DNA from 4 places in the Pseudomonas sp. T1.Ur genome. Region 2 is predicted to be linked to each of the others. Evidence: predicted binding sites of a transcription regulator. Region 2 holds the regulator's gene; each other region holds the start of a gene.
The links. Region 2 encodes sigma-54, which starts transcription at its own class of promoters, with help from an activator protein. Its sites were predicted from a motif close to ANTGGCATNNANNTTGCTNT; they were not measured.

Region 1: a site for sigma-54 is predicted at 1,901-1,920, ahead of flhA (flagellar biosynthesis protein FlhA). Genes of this name have one in related genera too.
Region 3: a site for sigma-54 is predicted at 2,517-2,536, ahead of glnA (type I glutamate--ammonia ligase). Genes of this name have one in related genera too.
Region 4: a site for sigma-54 is predicted at 1,563-1,582, ahead of glnK (P-II family nitrogen regulator). Genes of this name have one in related genera too.

What each region holds. Positions count from the first base shown of each region.
Region 1 covers NZ_JAMGSN010000001.1:1,079,724-1,083,543, reverse strand. Annotated here, with positions in the region: gene flhA (flagellar biosynthesis protein FlhA) at 1-1,841, opposite strand, end outside; gene flhB (flagellar biosynthesis protein FlhB) at 2,280-3,416, opposite strand; gene fliR (flagellar biosynthetic protein FliR) at 3,420-3,820, opposite strand, start outside.
Region 2 covers NZ_JAMGSN010000001.1:4,567,265-4,571,084, reverse strand. Annotated here, with positions in the region: gene M8Q45_RS20365 (HPr family phosphocarrier protein) at 1-72, opposite strand, end outside; gene rapZ (RNase adapter RapZ) at 88-945, opposite strand; gene ptsN (PTS IIA-like nitrogen regulatory protein PtsN) at 948-1,412, opposite strand; gene hpf (ribosome hibernation-promoting factor, HPF/YfiA family) at 1,425-1,733, opposite strand; gene M8Q45_RS20345 (RNA polymerase factor sigma-54) at 1,810-3,303, opposite strand; gene lptB (LPS export ABC transporter ATP-binding protein) at 3,468-3,820, opposite strand, start outside.
Region 3 covers NZ_JAMGSN010000001.1:5,203,444-5,207,263, reverse strand. Annotated here, with positions in the region: gene M8Q45_RS22950 (DUF4124 domain-containing protein) at 1-99, opposite strand, end outside; gene M8Q45_RS22945 (chorismate mutase) at 335-892, opposite strand; gene glnA (type I glutamate--ammonia ligase) at 1,016-2,422, opposite strand; gene thiI (tRNA uracil 4-sulfurtransferase ThiI) at 2,751-3,820, shown strand, end outside.
Region 4 covers NZ_JAMGSN010000001.1:5,858,083-5,861,902, forward strand. Annotated here, with positions in the region: gene M8Q45_RS25850 (sensor histidine kinase) at 1-1,100, shown strand, start outside; gene M8Q45_RS25855 (accessory factor UbiK family protein) at 1,107-1,367, opposite strand; gene glnK (P-II family nitrogen regulator) at 1,784-2,122, shown strand; gene M8Q45_RS25865 (ammonium transporter) at 2,156-3,490, shown strand; gene M8Q45_RS25870 (secondary thiamine-phosphate synthase enzyme YjbQ) at 3,703-3,820, shown strand, end outside.

The sequences.
Region 1 (3,820 bases), 3.5 Mb from region 2:
CTTGGTTCCAGAGTGATCACAGGCAGCTCAGACTCAGTGCCTACAATGCTTTGGACGATTGCACGGGATACGCCGACCCGCACCGCAGCCACCAGGGCGGCGGTATCTTGACTCTTCGAAGCGTTGTTGGCGATCGCTTCGGCAATGCTGCGGATGTCGCGTACCGGTACCTGTTCAGCCAACAGCGCCTGCAACACCTTGAGCAGCTGCGACAGCGAAACCACGCCCGGCACCAGCTCTTCAGCCAGCTTCGGCGAGCCTTTGGCCAGTACTTGTAGCAGTTGCTGGACTTCTTCGTGACCAATCAGCTCGCTGGAATGCTTGTACAGAATCTGGTTCAAGTGGGTCGCCACCACCGTGCTGGCGTCCACCACGGTATAGCCGAGGGACTGGGCCTGGGCGCGCTGGCTGATTTCGATCCACACCGCTTCCAGGCCGAAAGCCGGATCCTTGGCGGTAATACCGTTGAGCGAACCGTAGACCTGACCCGGGTTGATCGCCAGCTCGCGGTCCGGGTAGATCTCGGCTTCGGCCAGGATCACGCCCATGAGCGTCAGGCGATAGGCGCTCGGCGCCAGGTCGAGGTTGTCGCGGATATGCACGGTCGGCATCAGGAAACCCAGGTCCTGGGACAGCTTCTTGCGCACGCCCTTGATCCGCGCCAGCAATTGCCCACCCTGGTTGCGGTCGACCAATGGGATCAGGCGATAGCCGACTTCCAGGCCGATCATGTCGATCGGCGTCACGTCGTCCCAGCCCAGCTCCTTGGTTTCCATGGCGCGGGCCGGCGATGGCAGCAGTTCCTGCTGGCGCTTGACCTCTTCCAGCGCCTGGACCTTCTGCACGTTCTGCTTCTTCCAGAACAGGTAGGCGCCACCGGCCGCGAGGGCCGCCATGGTCAAGAAGGAAATATGCGGCATGCCCGGCACGATGCCCATCACCGCCATCAGGCCGGCGGCAACCGCCAAGGCCTTCGGCGATGCGAACATTTGCCGGCCGATCTGCTTGCCCATGTCTTCGGAGCCCGAAGCGCGGGTCACCATGATGGCGGCGGCTGTGGATAACAACAGTGATGGCAATTGCGCCACCAAACCGTCACCGATGGTCAGCAAGGCGTAGACCTTGCCGGCGTCACCGAAGGACATGCCGTGCTGGAAGATACCGACGGCCATGCCGCCGATCAGGTTGATGAACAGAATCAGCAAGCCGGCGATGGCGTCGCCGCGCACGAATTTGCTGGCACCGTCCATGGAGCCGTAGAACTCGGCTTCCTGGGCCACTTCCAGGCGACGCAGCTTGGCCTGGCCCTGGTCGATGAGGCCGGCGTTGAGGTCGGCGTCGATCGCCATCTGCTTGCCGGGCATCGCGTCGAGGGTGAAACGCGCGCTCACCTCGGAAATCCGCCCGGCACCCTTGGTCACCACGACGAAGTTGATGATCATCAAGATGGCGAAGACCACGATACCGACCACGTAGTTGCCGCCGATCACCACCTCACCGAAGGCCTGGATCACCTTACCGGCGGCGGCGTGACCATCCTGGCCGTGGAGCATGACCACGCGGGTGGACGCCACGTTCAGCGCCAGGCGCAATAGCGTCGCCACCAGCAGGATGGTCGGGAAGACGGCGAAATCCAGCGGCCGCAAGGCGTACACGCAGACCAGCAGCACGACGATGGACAAAGCGATGTTGAACGTGAAGAACACGTCCAGCAGGAACGGTGGCACCGGCAGCATCATCATGGCGAGCATGACCAGCAGCAACAGCGGCACGCCCAGATTACCCCGGCTGAGGTCTACGACATTGCTGCGCGCGGTGCTGAGTAACTGAGAGCGATCCACCAATATTCCCCGTTCCTGTGAAGCAAACTTTTGACGCCCGGAGGGGGCGCAGGCGGGGTATTGCAAGAAGCTTTCCAACTTTTGCGAAAGCTTGAAATAGAACGACTTGGCGCACATTCAACCTGTGGGAGCGAGCCTGCTCGCGAATACGGTTACCCAGTCGATAGAAAGGTTGGCTGACAAACCGCATTCACGAGCAGGCTCGCTCCCACAGGGTAATACGGTTCACTTGAGAAGAATGGGAACCCGTGGCGAGGGAGCTTGCTCCCGCTCGGCTGCGAAGCAGTCGTAAATCGGCGGGTGCGGCGTGCCTGATGCCCCATTTGGCCGGTTTGGGGGCCGCTTCGCGGCCCAGCGGGAGCAAGCTCCCTCGCCACGGGTTCATCGATTGCCTTGATTGAGCAGCATCAGCTCCCACAGGCCTTGGGTTAGCCGGGATCAGGAATCGCGGCGCAGGTCCGGCGGGATCGGCAGGTCCTTGAGCGGTTCGGGGCGCTTGCCCTTGCCCGCGCGGTGCTGGCGAATCTGATAGACGTACGCCAGGACCTGGGCCACGGCCAGGTACAGGCCTCCCGGGATCTCCTGGTCGAGTTCGGTGGAGTAGTAGATCGACCGCGCCAATGCCGGGGATTCGAGCAGCATCACTTCGTTGGCGACGGCGATCTCGCGGATCTTCAACGCCAGGAAATCGCTGCCCTTGGCCAAGAGGACCGGCGCATTGCCTTTGTCCGGGTCGTACTTGAGCGCGACGGCATAGTGGGTCGGGTTGGTGATGACCACGTCGGCGTCGGGAATCGCCGCCATCATCCGGCGCTGGGAGACCTCGCGCTGCAGCTGGCGGATCCGCTGCTTGACCTCCGGCTTGCCCTCCTGATCCTTGTACTCGTCGCGGATTTCCTGCTTGGTCATCATCAGCTTCTGCTTGCTTTGGTAGAGCTGGATCGGCACGTCGATGGCGGCGATCAGGATCAAGCCACAGGCCATCCACAAAGTGCTCCAGCCCACCAGTTGCACGCTGTGGATAATGGCTTGTTCCAGCGGCTCATGGGCAATGCGCAGCAAGTCATCGATATCAGCCTGCAATACCGTCAGCGCCACGAAAAGAACCAGGAAAAACTTCCCAAGCGCTTTTAGCAGCTCCATCAGGGCCGTTGTGGAGAACATCCGCTTGAGCCCACTCGCAGGATTCATTCGGCTGAACTTGGGCGCCATGGTCTTACCGGAAAACAACCACCCGCCCAAGGAAATAGGCCCCAGGAAAGCAGCCAGCAACAAGAAGATCAGCACCGGCTGCACCGCCACGATGGCGATCTTGCCCGAATGCAGCAGGTATTGCGTCATGGCGCCGGGGGTCAGCAGCACTTCTCGAGGCAGGGAGAAATTCAGGCGCATGATTTCCAGCAGATCCAACGCCAGCCCACCGCCATAAATCAGCAAGCCACCGGCGCCAGCGAGCATGATCGCCAGGGTGTTGAGCTCCTTGGAACGCGCAATTTCACCCTTTTCCCTGGATTCTTTCTTGCGCTTCTCCGTGGGGTCTTCTGTCTTGTCCTGACCGCTTTCGCTCTCGGCCATGGTTCAGCGCGCCTGTGCCATGTCGCGTAACAACTGCAAGGCCTGGGTGGCCAGCGGCTGGTACTGGTTGAGGATGTCCCCGAGGCTGACCCAGAAAATCACCATGCCCAGCACCAGGGTCAGCGGGAAGCCAATGGAGAAGATGTTCAACTGCGGGGCCGCCCGGGTCATCACGCCGAAGGCGATGTTGACCACCAGCAACGCGGTAATCGCCGGCAACACCAGCACCATGGCCGCGCCGAGGACCCAGCCGAGCTTGCCGGCGATTTCCCAGAAATGATTGACCAGCATCGCGCTGCCCACCGGCATCGTCGTGAAGCTCTCGGTCAAGACCTCGAACACCACCAGGTGCCCGTTCATGGCCAGGAACAACAACGTCACCAGCATCGTCAGGAATTGCCCGA
Region 2 (3,820 bases):
ACCCACGAATTTCGCCGATGCCCGGGCATGCAAACCCAGCTTGTTGATGATTTCAATTTCCCGAGCAGGCATCGCGATGTGAATCCTTTAGCTGAGGTCGCGGTGGCGAACCTGGACGTTCTTCAGGGATTGTTGCAGGAGCTGACCCAGACGCTCGGTCAGGTAGACGGAACGGTGATGACCACCGGTACAGCCAATGGCGATCGTGACATAGGCCCGGTTGCTCGCTGCGAAGCGGGGCAGCCATTTGAGGAGGTAGCTGGAGATGTCCTGGAACATTTCCTCTACGTCCGGTTGGGCAGCGAGGTAGTCGACCACTGGCTGGTCCAGTCCGGACTGCTCGCGCAGCTCCGGTTTCCAATACGGGTTGGGCAGGCAGCGGACATCGAACACCAGGTCGGCATCGACCGGCATGCCACGCTTGAAACCGAACGATTCGACGAGAAACGCCGTTCCCGGTTCAGGCTGGTTCAGCAGGCGCAACTTGATGGTGTCGCGCAGCTGGTACAAGTTCAGGTGCGTGGTGTTGACCTTGAGGTCGGCCAGGTCGGCGATGGGGCCGAGCAGTTGGCTCTCGTCATGGATCGCTTCAGCCAGGGAGCGGCTGGCGTTGCTCAGCGGGTGGCGTCGACGGGTTTCTGAAAAGCGCTTGAGCAATGTTTCTTCGTCGGCATCCAGGTACAGCACATCGCATTGGATATGCCGGTTGCGAACTTCCTCGAGCAATTCCGGAAATCGCGACAGATGGCTGGGCAGGTTACGGGCGTCGATTGACACGGCGACCAGCGGTTGCGCGAGTTCGGTGTGGATCAGGGCGCGCTCGGCCAATTCCGGAAGCAGGCCTGCCGGCAGGTTGTCGATGCAATAGTAGCCGCTGTCCTCAAGCACATTGAGGGCCGTGCTTTTACCTGAGCCGGAGCGGCCACTGACGATGATCATGCGCATGTTTAATGGCCGTTCTGCTCGTCCAGGACTACCTGATACAAGGCTTCGTTGCTTGGGGCGCTGCGTAGTTTTTCGCGTACTTCCTTGCGATCGAGCATGCTGGCGATCTGGCGCAGCAGCTCCAGGTGCGCATCGGTCGCGGCCTCCGGGACCAGCAAGACGAACAACAGGTCGACCGGGGCGCCATCGATGGCGTCGAAATCTATGGGGGCTTCAAGGTGCAGCAGCGCGCTGATGGGCGAGGCGCAGCCCTTGAGGCGGCAATGGGGGATGGCAATGCCGTTGCCAAAACCGGTGGAACCGAGTTTTTCACGGGCAACCAATGCCTCGAAGACATCCTGCATTTCCAGATCCGGCACTTCGCGGTGGATCAGGTTGGCGATTTGTTCGAGGGCTTTCTTTTTACTGCCGCCCGGCGCGTTCACTTGGGAACGGCCGGGGGTCAGGATGGTTTCTAGTCGGATCATGGATTGGGGGGGTTAACGACCGGTTGCGCCCTGGAGGAGGCTCTGGGTCTTTTCCTTATGCTTTTTGAGTTGGCGATCCAGCTTGTCGGTCAGCAGGTCAATCGCGGCATACATGTCTGTGTGCTCTGCGTTGGCAACTACTTCTCCGCCGGGAATATGCAGCGTGGCTTCGATTTTCTGCAGCAGTTTTTCGACGCACATCGTGACTTGCACGTTGGTGATCTTGTCGAAATGCCTTTCCAATCGGTCGAGTTTTTCGCCGATGTAGGTGCGCAGGGGTTCGGTCACTTCCAGTTGGTGTCCACTGATGTTGACTTGCATACAGCTTCTCCTTCGTTGCCAGTGCATAAAGCGGCAGGCTGGGTTGCCTGCCACTGGAACGCTGTGGCGTGGCCTGTTACATCAACCGCTTGCGTTCGCTCGAAGGTGCGATCCCGAGGGATTCGCGGTATTTGGCGACGGTACGGCGGGCCACCTGAATGCCTTGTGCCTCCAGTAAACCAGCGATCTTGCTGTCACTCAACGGCTTTTTCTGATTTTCCGCGGCGACCAGTTTCTTGATGATCGCGCGGATGGCCGTGGACGAGCATTCGCCGCCTTCCGAGGTGCTGACATGGCTGGAGAAAAAATATTTCAATTCATAGATTCCCCGCGGGGTATGCATGAATTTCTGGGTGGTCACCCGTGAAATCGTCGACTCGTGCATGCCCACTGCCTCGGCAATGTCATGCAGGACCAACGGCTTCATCGCTTCATCGCCGTACTCCAGGAAGCCGCGCTGATGCTCGACGATCTGGGTCGCTACTTTCATCAGGGTTTCGTTGCGGCTCTGCAGGCTCTTGATGAACCAGCGCGCTTCCTGCAACTGGTTGCGCATGAACGTGTTGTCGGCGCTGGTGTCGGCGCGTTTCACGAAACCGGCGTATTGGGCGTTGACCCGAAGTTTCGGCACCGATTCCTGGTTGAGCTCCACCAGCCAGCGATCATTGTGCTTGCGCACGATCACGTCGGGGACAACGTATTCAGGCTCGGTGGATTCGATTTGCGAGCCGGGCCGTGGATTGAGACTTTGCACCAGCTCGATGACCTGGCGCAGCTCGTCTTCCTTGAGCTTCATGCGCCGCATCAGTTGGCTGTAGTCGCGGCCGCCCAGCAAGTCGATGTAGTCGGTGACCAGTCGCTTGGCTTCGGCCAGCCACGGTGTCTTGGCGGGCAACTGGCGCAATTGCAGCAAGAGGCATTCACCCAGGCTGCGGGCGCCGATGCCGGCGGGTTCAAACTGCTGGATGCGGTGCAGGACCGCCTCGACCTCATCCAGCTCGATGTCGAGCTCGGGGTCGAAAGCTTCGAGAATTTCTTCGAGTGTCTCGTCCAGGTAGCCCTGGTTGTTGATGCAATCGATCAGGGTCACGGCGATCAGGCGATCGGTGTCGGACATCGGCGCCAGGTTCAGTTGCCACAGCAAGTGGCTTTGCAGGCTTTCGCCGGCGGAGGTGCGGGTGGTGAAGTCCCACTCATCGTCATCGCCGCTTGGCAGGCTGCTGGCGCTGGTCTGGTAGACGTCTTCCCATGCCGTATCCACGGGCAAGTCGTTGGGAATGCGTTCGTTCCACTCGCCGTCCTCGATGTTATCCACCGTCGGGGCGGCTTCCTGATAGGACGGTTCCGGGATTTCGGCAGGGGTTTTCTGTTCGACGTTGTCGGCCAGCGGATCGGAGTTGTCGAAGTCGTCGCCTTCTTCCTGGCGTTCGAGCATCGGATTGGACTCCAGGGCCTCCTGGATTTCCTGTTGCAGGTCCAGGGTCGACAATTGGAGCAGGCGGATGGCCTGTTGCAGCTGCGGCGTCATCGTCAGCTGCTGGCCCATTCTCAAGACTAGCGATGGTTTCATGGCAGGGGCTTAACACCTTATTCGCCGGCGCACATGCGCCATCCACTACAAGGGCGCCGGAGCGCCAAACTTAAGCAAATTATATGCCTGAAACTGAGGTGTTTGCCTAGAGCGTCGCCACAATAAAATTGGCGACGCCCGGGCGATGCACCAGACATCTGTGCTTACAGGCGAAACTCGTGACCCAGGTACACTTCCTTGACCAGTTCATTGGCCAGGATGGTCGCGGAGTCACCTTCGGCAATCAGCTGGCCGTCATTGACAATGTAGGCCGTCTCGCAGATATCCAGTGTCTCGCGCACGTTGTGGTCGGTGATCAGCACGCCGATCCCCTTGGCCTTGAGGTGGTGGATGATCTGCTTGATGTCGCCCACCGAAATCGGGTCCACGCCGGCGAACGGTTCGTCGAGGAGGATGAATTTCGGCGCGGTGGCCAGGGCACGGGCGATTTCCACGCGGCGACGTTCGCCACCGGACAGGCTCATGCCCAGGTTGTCGCGAATGTGGCTGATGTGGA
Region 3 (3,820 bases), 640 kb from region 2:
GTAGGCGGTGTTGCCGTCGGCGTCGGTGTATTTGTAGATCTGCGCGGCGGCGGGCAGCGCCAGCAGCAATAAGAGCAGGATTGAAAAACTGCGACCCATGGAAAAATCGACCGAAAACTAAAAGTGATGGGTGCAGCATAGGCCAGGGCGGATGGTTGGCCCAAGTTGTTGTGCTGCTCCCACAGGGGATTTGCTGTGAGCACCCATCTTGTGCCCGATGCAAAACCATTGTGGGAGCGAGCTTGCTCGCGATGGCGGTGTGTCAGGCAATGAGGTGTTGGATAGACTGGCCTCATCGCGAGCAAGCTCGCTCCCACAGGGGGAAGGGGGGGGCTCAGGATTTCGGAGAGAGACACAGTCCGCCGGTTGCCCGGATCAGGGCCAGCCGGTGTATCGGGTGCTGCTTGTTGTGGTGAGTGGCGCGGGCCAGCCATTGCGGACACTGCGGGTCGGTGCGGTAGGGCGCGAAGTCGGCCAGTTGCTGCAGCAGGCGCTTTTGCAGGCGGTCAAGTTTGGGGCGGATCTCGTCCACCAGGTCCGGGCGCGGCAGATCCGGCGCCTTGCCCTCCAGGGCCCAGTCGGACAAGTTGACGTATTGGATGAATTTGTTGGCCTCTATCTGGGCGGCGAAAAACGCTTCCACGGTTTCACCGCTCAGCTTGTAGGCAGGCGCCTGGGCCACGGCGCCGGCAATGACTTCACGTTCGCGCTGACGGTCTTCCACGGGTTTGCCGCTGTCCCATTTGCTCAACGCCACTTGATCGGCGATCAGCAGGCGTTCGCCGATGGCATTGAGCAGCGGGGTCAGGGCTTCGGGGGCGTTGTTGGCCTCGGCTGTGGAACATAGCAGTGCTGCAGACAGGGCGAGGCAAATCTTCAAGCGGGAAGTCATTGGCAATCTCGTCTTGTGAGGGGGGGGCGGCGCATCATCATGCACGTAACCAGCGCCCATGAAAAAGGCCTCCCGAAGGAGGCCTCTCTTTGACTCACGCCGTGCGTGGCGGCGCTTACTGGATCAGCAGCTGTAGTACAGCTCGTATTCCAGTGGGTGTACGAAGGTGCGAACCTTGATTTCTTCTTCGCTTTTCAGTGCGATGTAAGCGTCGATGAAGTCATCGCTGAATACGCCGCCCTTGGTCAGGAACGCACGGCCCTTGTCCAGCTCTTCCAGGGCTTCTTTCAGGCTGCCACAAACCTGTGGGATTTCCTTGGCCTCTTCAGGCGGCAGGTCATACAGGTTCTTGTCAGCGGCATCGCCAGGGTGGATCTTGTTCTGGATACCGTCCAGGCCGGCCATCATCAGTGCAGCGAAGGCCAGGTATGGGTTGGCAGCCGGATCCGGGAAGCGCGCTTCGATACGGCGGGCTTTCGGGCTGTTCACGTAAGGAATACGGATCGAGGCGGAGCGGTTGCGAGCCGAGTAGGCCAGCATCACCGGGGCTTCGAAGCCTGGCACCAGACGCTTGTAGGAGTTGGTCGACGGGTTGGTGAAGCCGTTCAGGGCCTTACCGTGCTTGATGATGCCGCCGATGAAGTACAGGGCGGTGTCCGACAGGCCGGCATAACCTTCGCCAGCAAAGGTGTTCTTGCCGTCCTTGGAGATCGACATGTGCACGTGCATGCCCGAACCGTTGTCGCCGTACAGAGGCTTCGGCATGAAGGTCGCGGTACGGCCGTAGGCGTCGGCAACGTTGTGTACGCAGTACTTCAGGGTTTGTACTTCGTCAGCCTTCTTCACCAGCGTGTTGAATTTCACGCCGATTTCGTTCTGGCCGGCAGTCGCCACTTCGTGGTGGTGAACTTCGACGGTCTGGCCCATTTCTTCCAGTGCGTTGCACATGGAGGTACGGATTTCGTGGTCGAAGTCGAACGGTGGAACCGGGAAGTAGCCGCCCTTGATGCCTGGACGGTGGCCTTTGTTGCCGCCTTCCACGTCCTGGTCGGACATCCACGAACCTTGTTCGGAGAAGATCTTGAACATGGAGCCGGAGATGTCGGACTTGAACTTGACCGAGTCGAAGATGAAGAACTCAGGCTCTGGACCGAAGAAAGCGGTGTCGCCGATGCCGGTGGACTTCAGGTATTCCTCGGCACGGTGGGCGATGGCGCGTGGGTCGCGGTCATAGCCTTGCATGGTCGAAGGTTCGATGATGTCGCAGACCAGGATCAGGGTCGGCTCTTCGGTGAACGGGTCCAGGACGGCAGTGCTGTCGTCCGGCATCAGGATCATGTCGGAGGCTTCGATGCCTTTCCAGCCGGAGATGGAGGAACCGTCGAACATCTTGCCGATTTCGAAGAATTCGTCGTCCAGCGCATCACGGGCCGGCATGGTCACGTGATGTTGAGTGCCTTTGGTGTCAGTGAAGCGCAGATCAATCCACTTGACGTCATGATCTTTGATGAGTTGAACCGACTTCGACATATGTCCTCCGGGTGGCTTCGGGCGGGTAGTGGAGTGCCCTTAGATATGGGTGATGCCGGCGCGAATACTCTGCCAAGGCAACCTGCCTCACAAGGGAGCAAATTGCATGCCAGTGCCCCACCATGGGTTTTTTGCACCAAATCCACGCTTTTAAAGGCGTTAATCCAGGATTGTCAGACAATAACGCACTGCAATGTGGCGCCGTCAATCGATAATGACCCGTTTTGGTGCATGCAAAACCATCTGCACATTAACTGGTTAAACCTTGAGCAATTTCCGCTATAATCCGCGCCCCCCTTTTTCGGCTGGCCGTTCGCGCGCTGTTTTCATGAAACTAATCGTAAAAGTCTTTCCCGAGATCACCATCAAGAGCCGCCCGGTACGGATGCGTTTCATCCGCCAGTTGGCCAAGAACATCCGTGCCGTGCTCCGTGACCTGGACCCGGCCGTGGTGGTGAATGGCGTGTGGGACAACCTCGAACTGGAAACCCGTGTCAGCGAGCCCAAGCTGCTGAAGGAAATGACCGAGCGCCTGAGCTGCATGCCAGGCATCGCGCATTTTCTTCAGGTCGACGAATATCCGCTGGGTGACTTCGACGACATCCTCGCCAAATGCATGCTCCATTATGGTGATGCGCTGGCCGGCAAGATTTTTTCGGTACGCTGCAAGCGCGCCGGCAAGCACCCGTTCAGTTCGATGGACGTGGAACGTTATGTCGGCAGCCAGTTGCGCCGGCAGTGCGGCGCCGCCGGTATTTCGCTGAAAGACCCGCAGATCGAAGTGCGCATCGAAATTCGCGACCAGCGGTTGTTCGTGATCCACAGCCAGCACGACAGCATCGGCGGTTACCCGCTGGGTTCGCTGGAGCAGACCCTGGTGTTGATGTCCGGTGGCTTCGACTCCACCGTCGCCGCCTACCAGATCATGCGTCGCGGCCTGATGAGCCATTTCTGCTTCTTCAACCTCGGCGGACGTGCTCACGAACTGGGCGTGATGGAAGTGGCGCACTTCATCTGGAAGAAGTACGGCAGCTCCCAGCGCGTGTTATTTGTGAGCGTGCCGTTCGAAGAAGTCCTGGGCGAGATTCTCGGCAAAGTCGATAACAGTCATATGGGCGTCATTTTGAAGCGTATGATGTTGCGTGCCGCGACGAGCATCGCCGACCGCCTGCACATCGACGCGCTGGTGACCGGCGAGGCGATTTCCCAGGTATCGAGCCAGACGCTGCCGAACCTGTCGGTGATCGACTGCGTGACCGAGAAGCTCGTGCTGCGTCCGCTGATCGCCAGCCACAAGCAGGACATCATCGACACGGCCAACGAGATCGGCACCGCCGATTTTGCCCGGCACATGCCGGAGTATTGCGGCGTCATCTCGGTCAATCCGAAGACGGCGGC
Region 4 (3,820 bases), 1.3 Mb from region 2:
TCGATTGGATGCTGGCGGCTTTCGGTGTGTTCATCCTGGCCTGCGGAACCAGCCATGTCATGGAAATCCTGACCATTTGGCAGCCTTACTACTGGTTGTCGGCGCTGGTGAAGGTGATCACCGCCATCGCCTCGGTGATTACCGCGATCCTGTTGATCAGGCTGGTGCCCGCTGCCTTGAAGATTCCCAGCCCGCAGCAATTGGCCAGGGTCAACGACGAGCTGCGCGAGGCGCAGGCCGAACTGGTCACGACGGCGCGCCGCGCGGGCATGGCGGAAATCGCGACCAACGTGCTGCACAACGTCGGTAACGTGCTCAACAGTGTCAATGTCTCCGCCCAGGTCCTGTATGACAAGGTCCATTCTTCCAAGGGGCCGGGCGTCGCCAAGGTCGTCCAGTTGATGAAGGAGCATCCCGATGACTTGGGCGATTTCATCAGCAGTGACCCGAAAGGCCGCGCGCTGCCGGACTATCTCGGCAAGTTGGCCGAGGCACTGGCCATCGAACAGCAGGCCATGATCGCCGAGTTGGCGCAGTTGACCCGCAGAATCGACCACATCAAGGAAATCGTCGCGACCCAGCAGTCCTACGCCGGTAATTCCAGTGTCCTGGAACCGGGCATGCTGCGTGAGTTGGTGGAGGATGTGGTGCGCATCAGCGGGGTGTCCCTGGTGCGGCACAAGGTGACGCTGGTCCAGGAACTTGACGATGTGCCGATGATGCCGCTGGACAAGCACAAGGTCCTGCAGATCCTGGTCAACCTGATAAACAACGCCAAGCAGGCGCTTGTCCCGGTCACGGATCGGTCGCCGCACATCACGTTACGCCTGAAGGCGGTTGACGACGCCCGTGTGCGAATCGAGGTGGAGGACAACGGCGAAGGCATTACCGAGGGCAACCTTGCCCGGGTGTTCGAGCATGGCTTCACCACGCGTGCCGACGGTCATGGTTTTGGCCTGCACAGCTGCATCCTGGCCGCCCATGAGATGGGCGGCGACCTGACGGTGCGCAGCGCGGGGGAGGGCAAGGGGGCGCTTTTCATCCTGGAGTTGCCGATCACGCCGGTCCCCGGGCAATCGCGAAAGGTTGCCCAAGGCTGAGGTCGCTTACGGCGACGTCGAAGCCAGTCGCTCTTCCAGCTCGGCCACTTTTGCCTCGAGGCTTTCCAACCTGGCCCGTGTACGCGCCAGCACGACCATCTGGCTGTCGAATTCCTCCCGGCTGACCAGGTCCAGCTTGCTGAAGCCGCTTTGCAGCAGGGCCTTGAACTGGCTTTCGATTTCGCTTTTGGGCAGCGGCGTGTCGCCACTCAACAAACGGGAGGCATGGCCGCTCAGGGCGTCGAGGAGGTCTTTGGGCGCAAGCATGGCAGGGTGTCCTGGAAAACAATGGCGGGCAGTGTATCACGCAGTGTCTATAGTCAATTCGCCAGGCAGGGATGCACGCTTTTCGCGCACGGGGCCGGGCGCTGTCGCACCGTTGTTGTGCGTATCGTTGCGCTGGGTGGCGTGACACCGGCTCATGCAGCGGGTAAGGGATTGAAATCAGGAGGGTTGGGCACAGATGGCAAGGTTTCTGCTTAGAGGCTGATGACCCATGCACTGATGCAGTCGCTGTGACGAATGCAGTGCAGCAGGCGAAACGGGGAGTTTCGTCAGGATCGGTTAACTGGCACCTGTCGGGCAACTTGGGCCGACGACGCGTTACAAAGCCAGGCACTGCGCTTAGACTTGAGTCGGGTTTGTTTTCCTGGGGCAAGTCCACCAATTCGGGAGAAAGTTTCATGAAGCTAGTCACTGCCATCATCAAGCCGTTCAAGTTGGACGACGTGCGCGAGTCGTTGTCCGAGATCGGCGTGCAGGGCATTACCGTTACTGAGGTCAAAGGCTTCGGTCGGCAGAAAGGTCACACCGAGCTGTATCGCGGCGCGGAATACGTGGTCGATTTCCTGCCCAAGGTGAAGATCGATGTCGCCATTGACGACAAGGATCTTGACCGGGTGATCGAGGCAATCACCAAGGCCGCCAACACCGGCAAGATCGGTGACGGGAAGATCTTTGTGGTCAATCTGGAACAGGCTATCCGCATCCGTACCGGCGAAACCGATACCGACGCCATCTAAGCCGCCAAACCCAACGCCCCAGGAGAAAACAATATGACTCTGCGTAAATTCGCAGGGCTAGGAGCCCTGTTGTCCTTCGCAATGCCTGGCCTGGCCATGGCAGAAGAAGCGGCAGCCCCCGTCCTGAACTCCGGCGACACCGCCTGGATGCTGACGGCCACGATTCTTGTACTGTTCATGACCATTCCCGGCCTCGCCCTGTTCTACGGTGGCATGGTCCGGTCGAAAAACCTTCTTTCCGTGATGATGCAGTGCTTTGCCATTACCGGTCTGATCAGCGTCCTGTGGGTCATCTATGGCTACAGCATCGCGTTCGACACCACCGGCATGGAGCAGGGCGTCGTCAACTTCAATTCCTTCATTGGTGGTTTCGGCAAGGCGTTCCTGGCGGGGGTCACGCCAGCCAGCCTGACCGGCCCGGCGGCGCTGTTCCCTGAAGCGGTGTTCATCACCTTCCAGATGACCTTCGCCATCATCACCCCGGCCCTGATCGTCGGCGCGTTTGCCGAGCGGATGAAGTTCTCCGCCATGCTGATCTTCATGGGCGTGTGGTTCACCCTGGTGTATGCGCCGATTGCGCACATGGTCTGGTCCGGTAACGGCGGCCTGCTGTGGGACTGGGGCGTGCTGGACTTCGCTGGCGGCACCGTGGTGCACATCAACGCCGGTATCGCCGGCCTGGTGGCGTGCCTGGTGTTGGGCAAGCGCAAGGGCTTCCCGACCACGCCAATGGCGCCGCATAACCTGGGTTATACCCTGATGGGCGCGGCCATGCTGTGGGTCGGCTGGTTCGGCTTTAACGCCGGTTCCGCCGTTGCCGCCAACGGCACCGCCGGCATGGCGATGCTGGTCACCCAGATCGCTACCGCCGCGGCGGCGCTGGGCTGGATGTTTGCCGAGTGGATCACCCACGGCAAGCCAAGCGCACTGGGCATCGCCTCGGGTGTCGTGGCCGGCCTGGTCGCCATCACTCCCGCTGCTGGCACCGTGGGCCCGATGGGTGCCCTGGTTATCGGCCTGGCGGCCGGCGTGGTGTGCTTCTTCTGCGCCACCACCCTCAAGCGCAAACTCGGCTATGACGACTCCCTGGACGCCTTCGGCGTGCATGGCATCGGCGGTATCCTCGGCGCGATCCTGACCGGCGTGTTCGCCGCACCGGCCCTGGGTGGCTTCGGCACCGTGACCGATATCGGCGCGCAAGTGTGGGTTCAATTCAAGGGCGTGGCGTTCACCGTGGTCTACACCGCGATCGTCACCTTCATCATCCTCAAGGTACTGGACGCCGTCATGGGCCTGCGTGTCTCCGAGGAAGAAGAAGCCGTGGGCCTGGACCTGGCCCAGCACAACGAGCGCGGTTACAACCTGTAAGCAGCGCATAAAAAAAATGCCCGGTTCGCCGGGCATTTTTTTGTCTGGAATTTGTCATTGCTCACAGGGCGTGCTGGTTTTTCCGACGCCTTTTGTTGTGTATGCGACATGGGTTTTTCTACCGCCAAAGGCTTACATGGGGGCAAGAATATTAGGCCCTTTGTTTTTTCCCAGAGCGCGCTAGAATGCGCGCCGAACGTGCGGAGATCTGTATGTGGCAACAGACGTTGATAACCCTGCGGGCAAGGCCCCGGGGCTTTCATCTGGTGACAGACGAGTTGCTTGCCGGCCTGCCTGAACTCAAGGCGTGTCGTGTCGGTCTGTTGCATC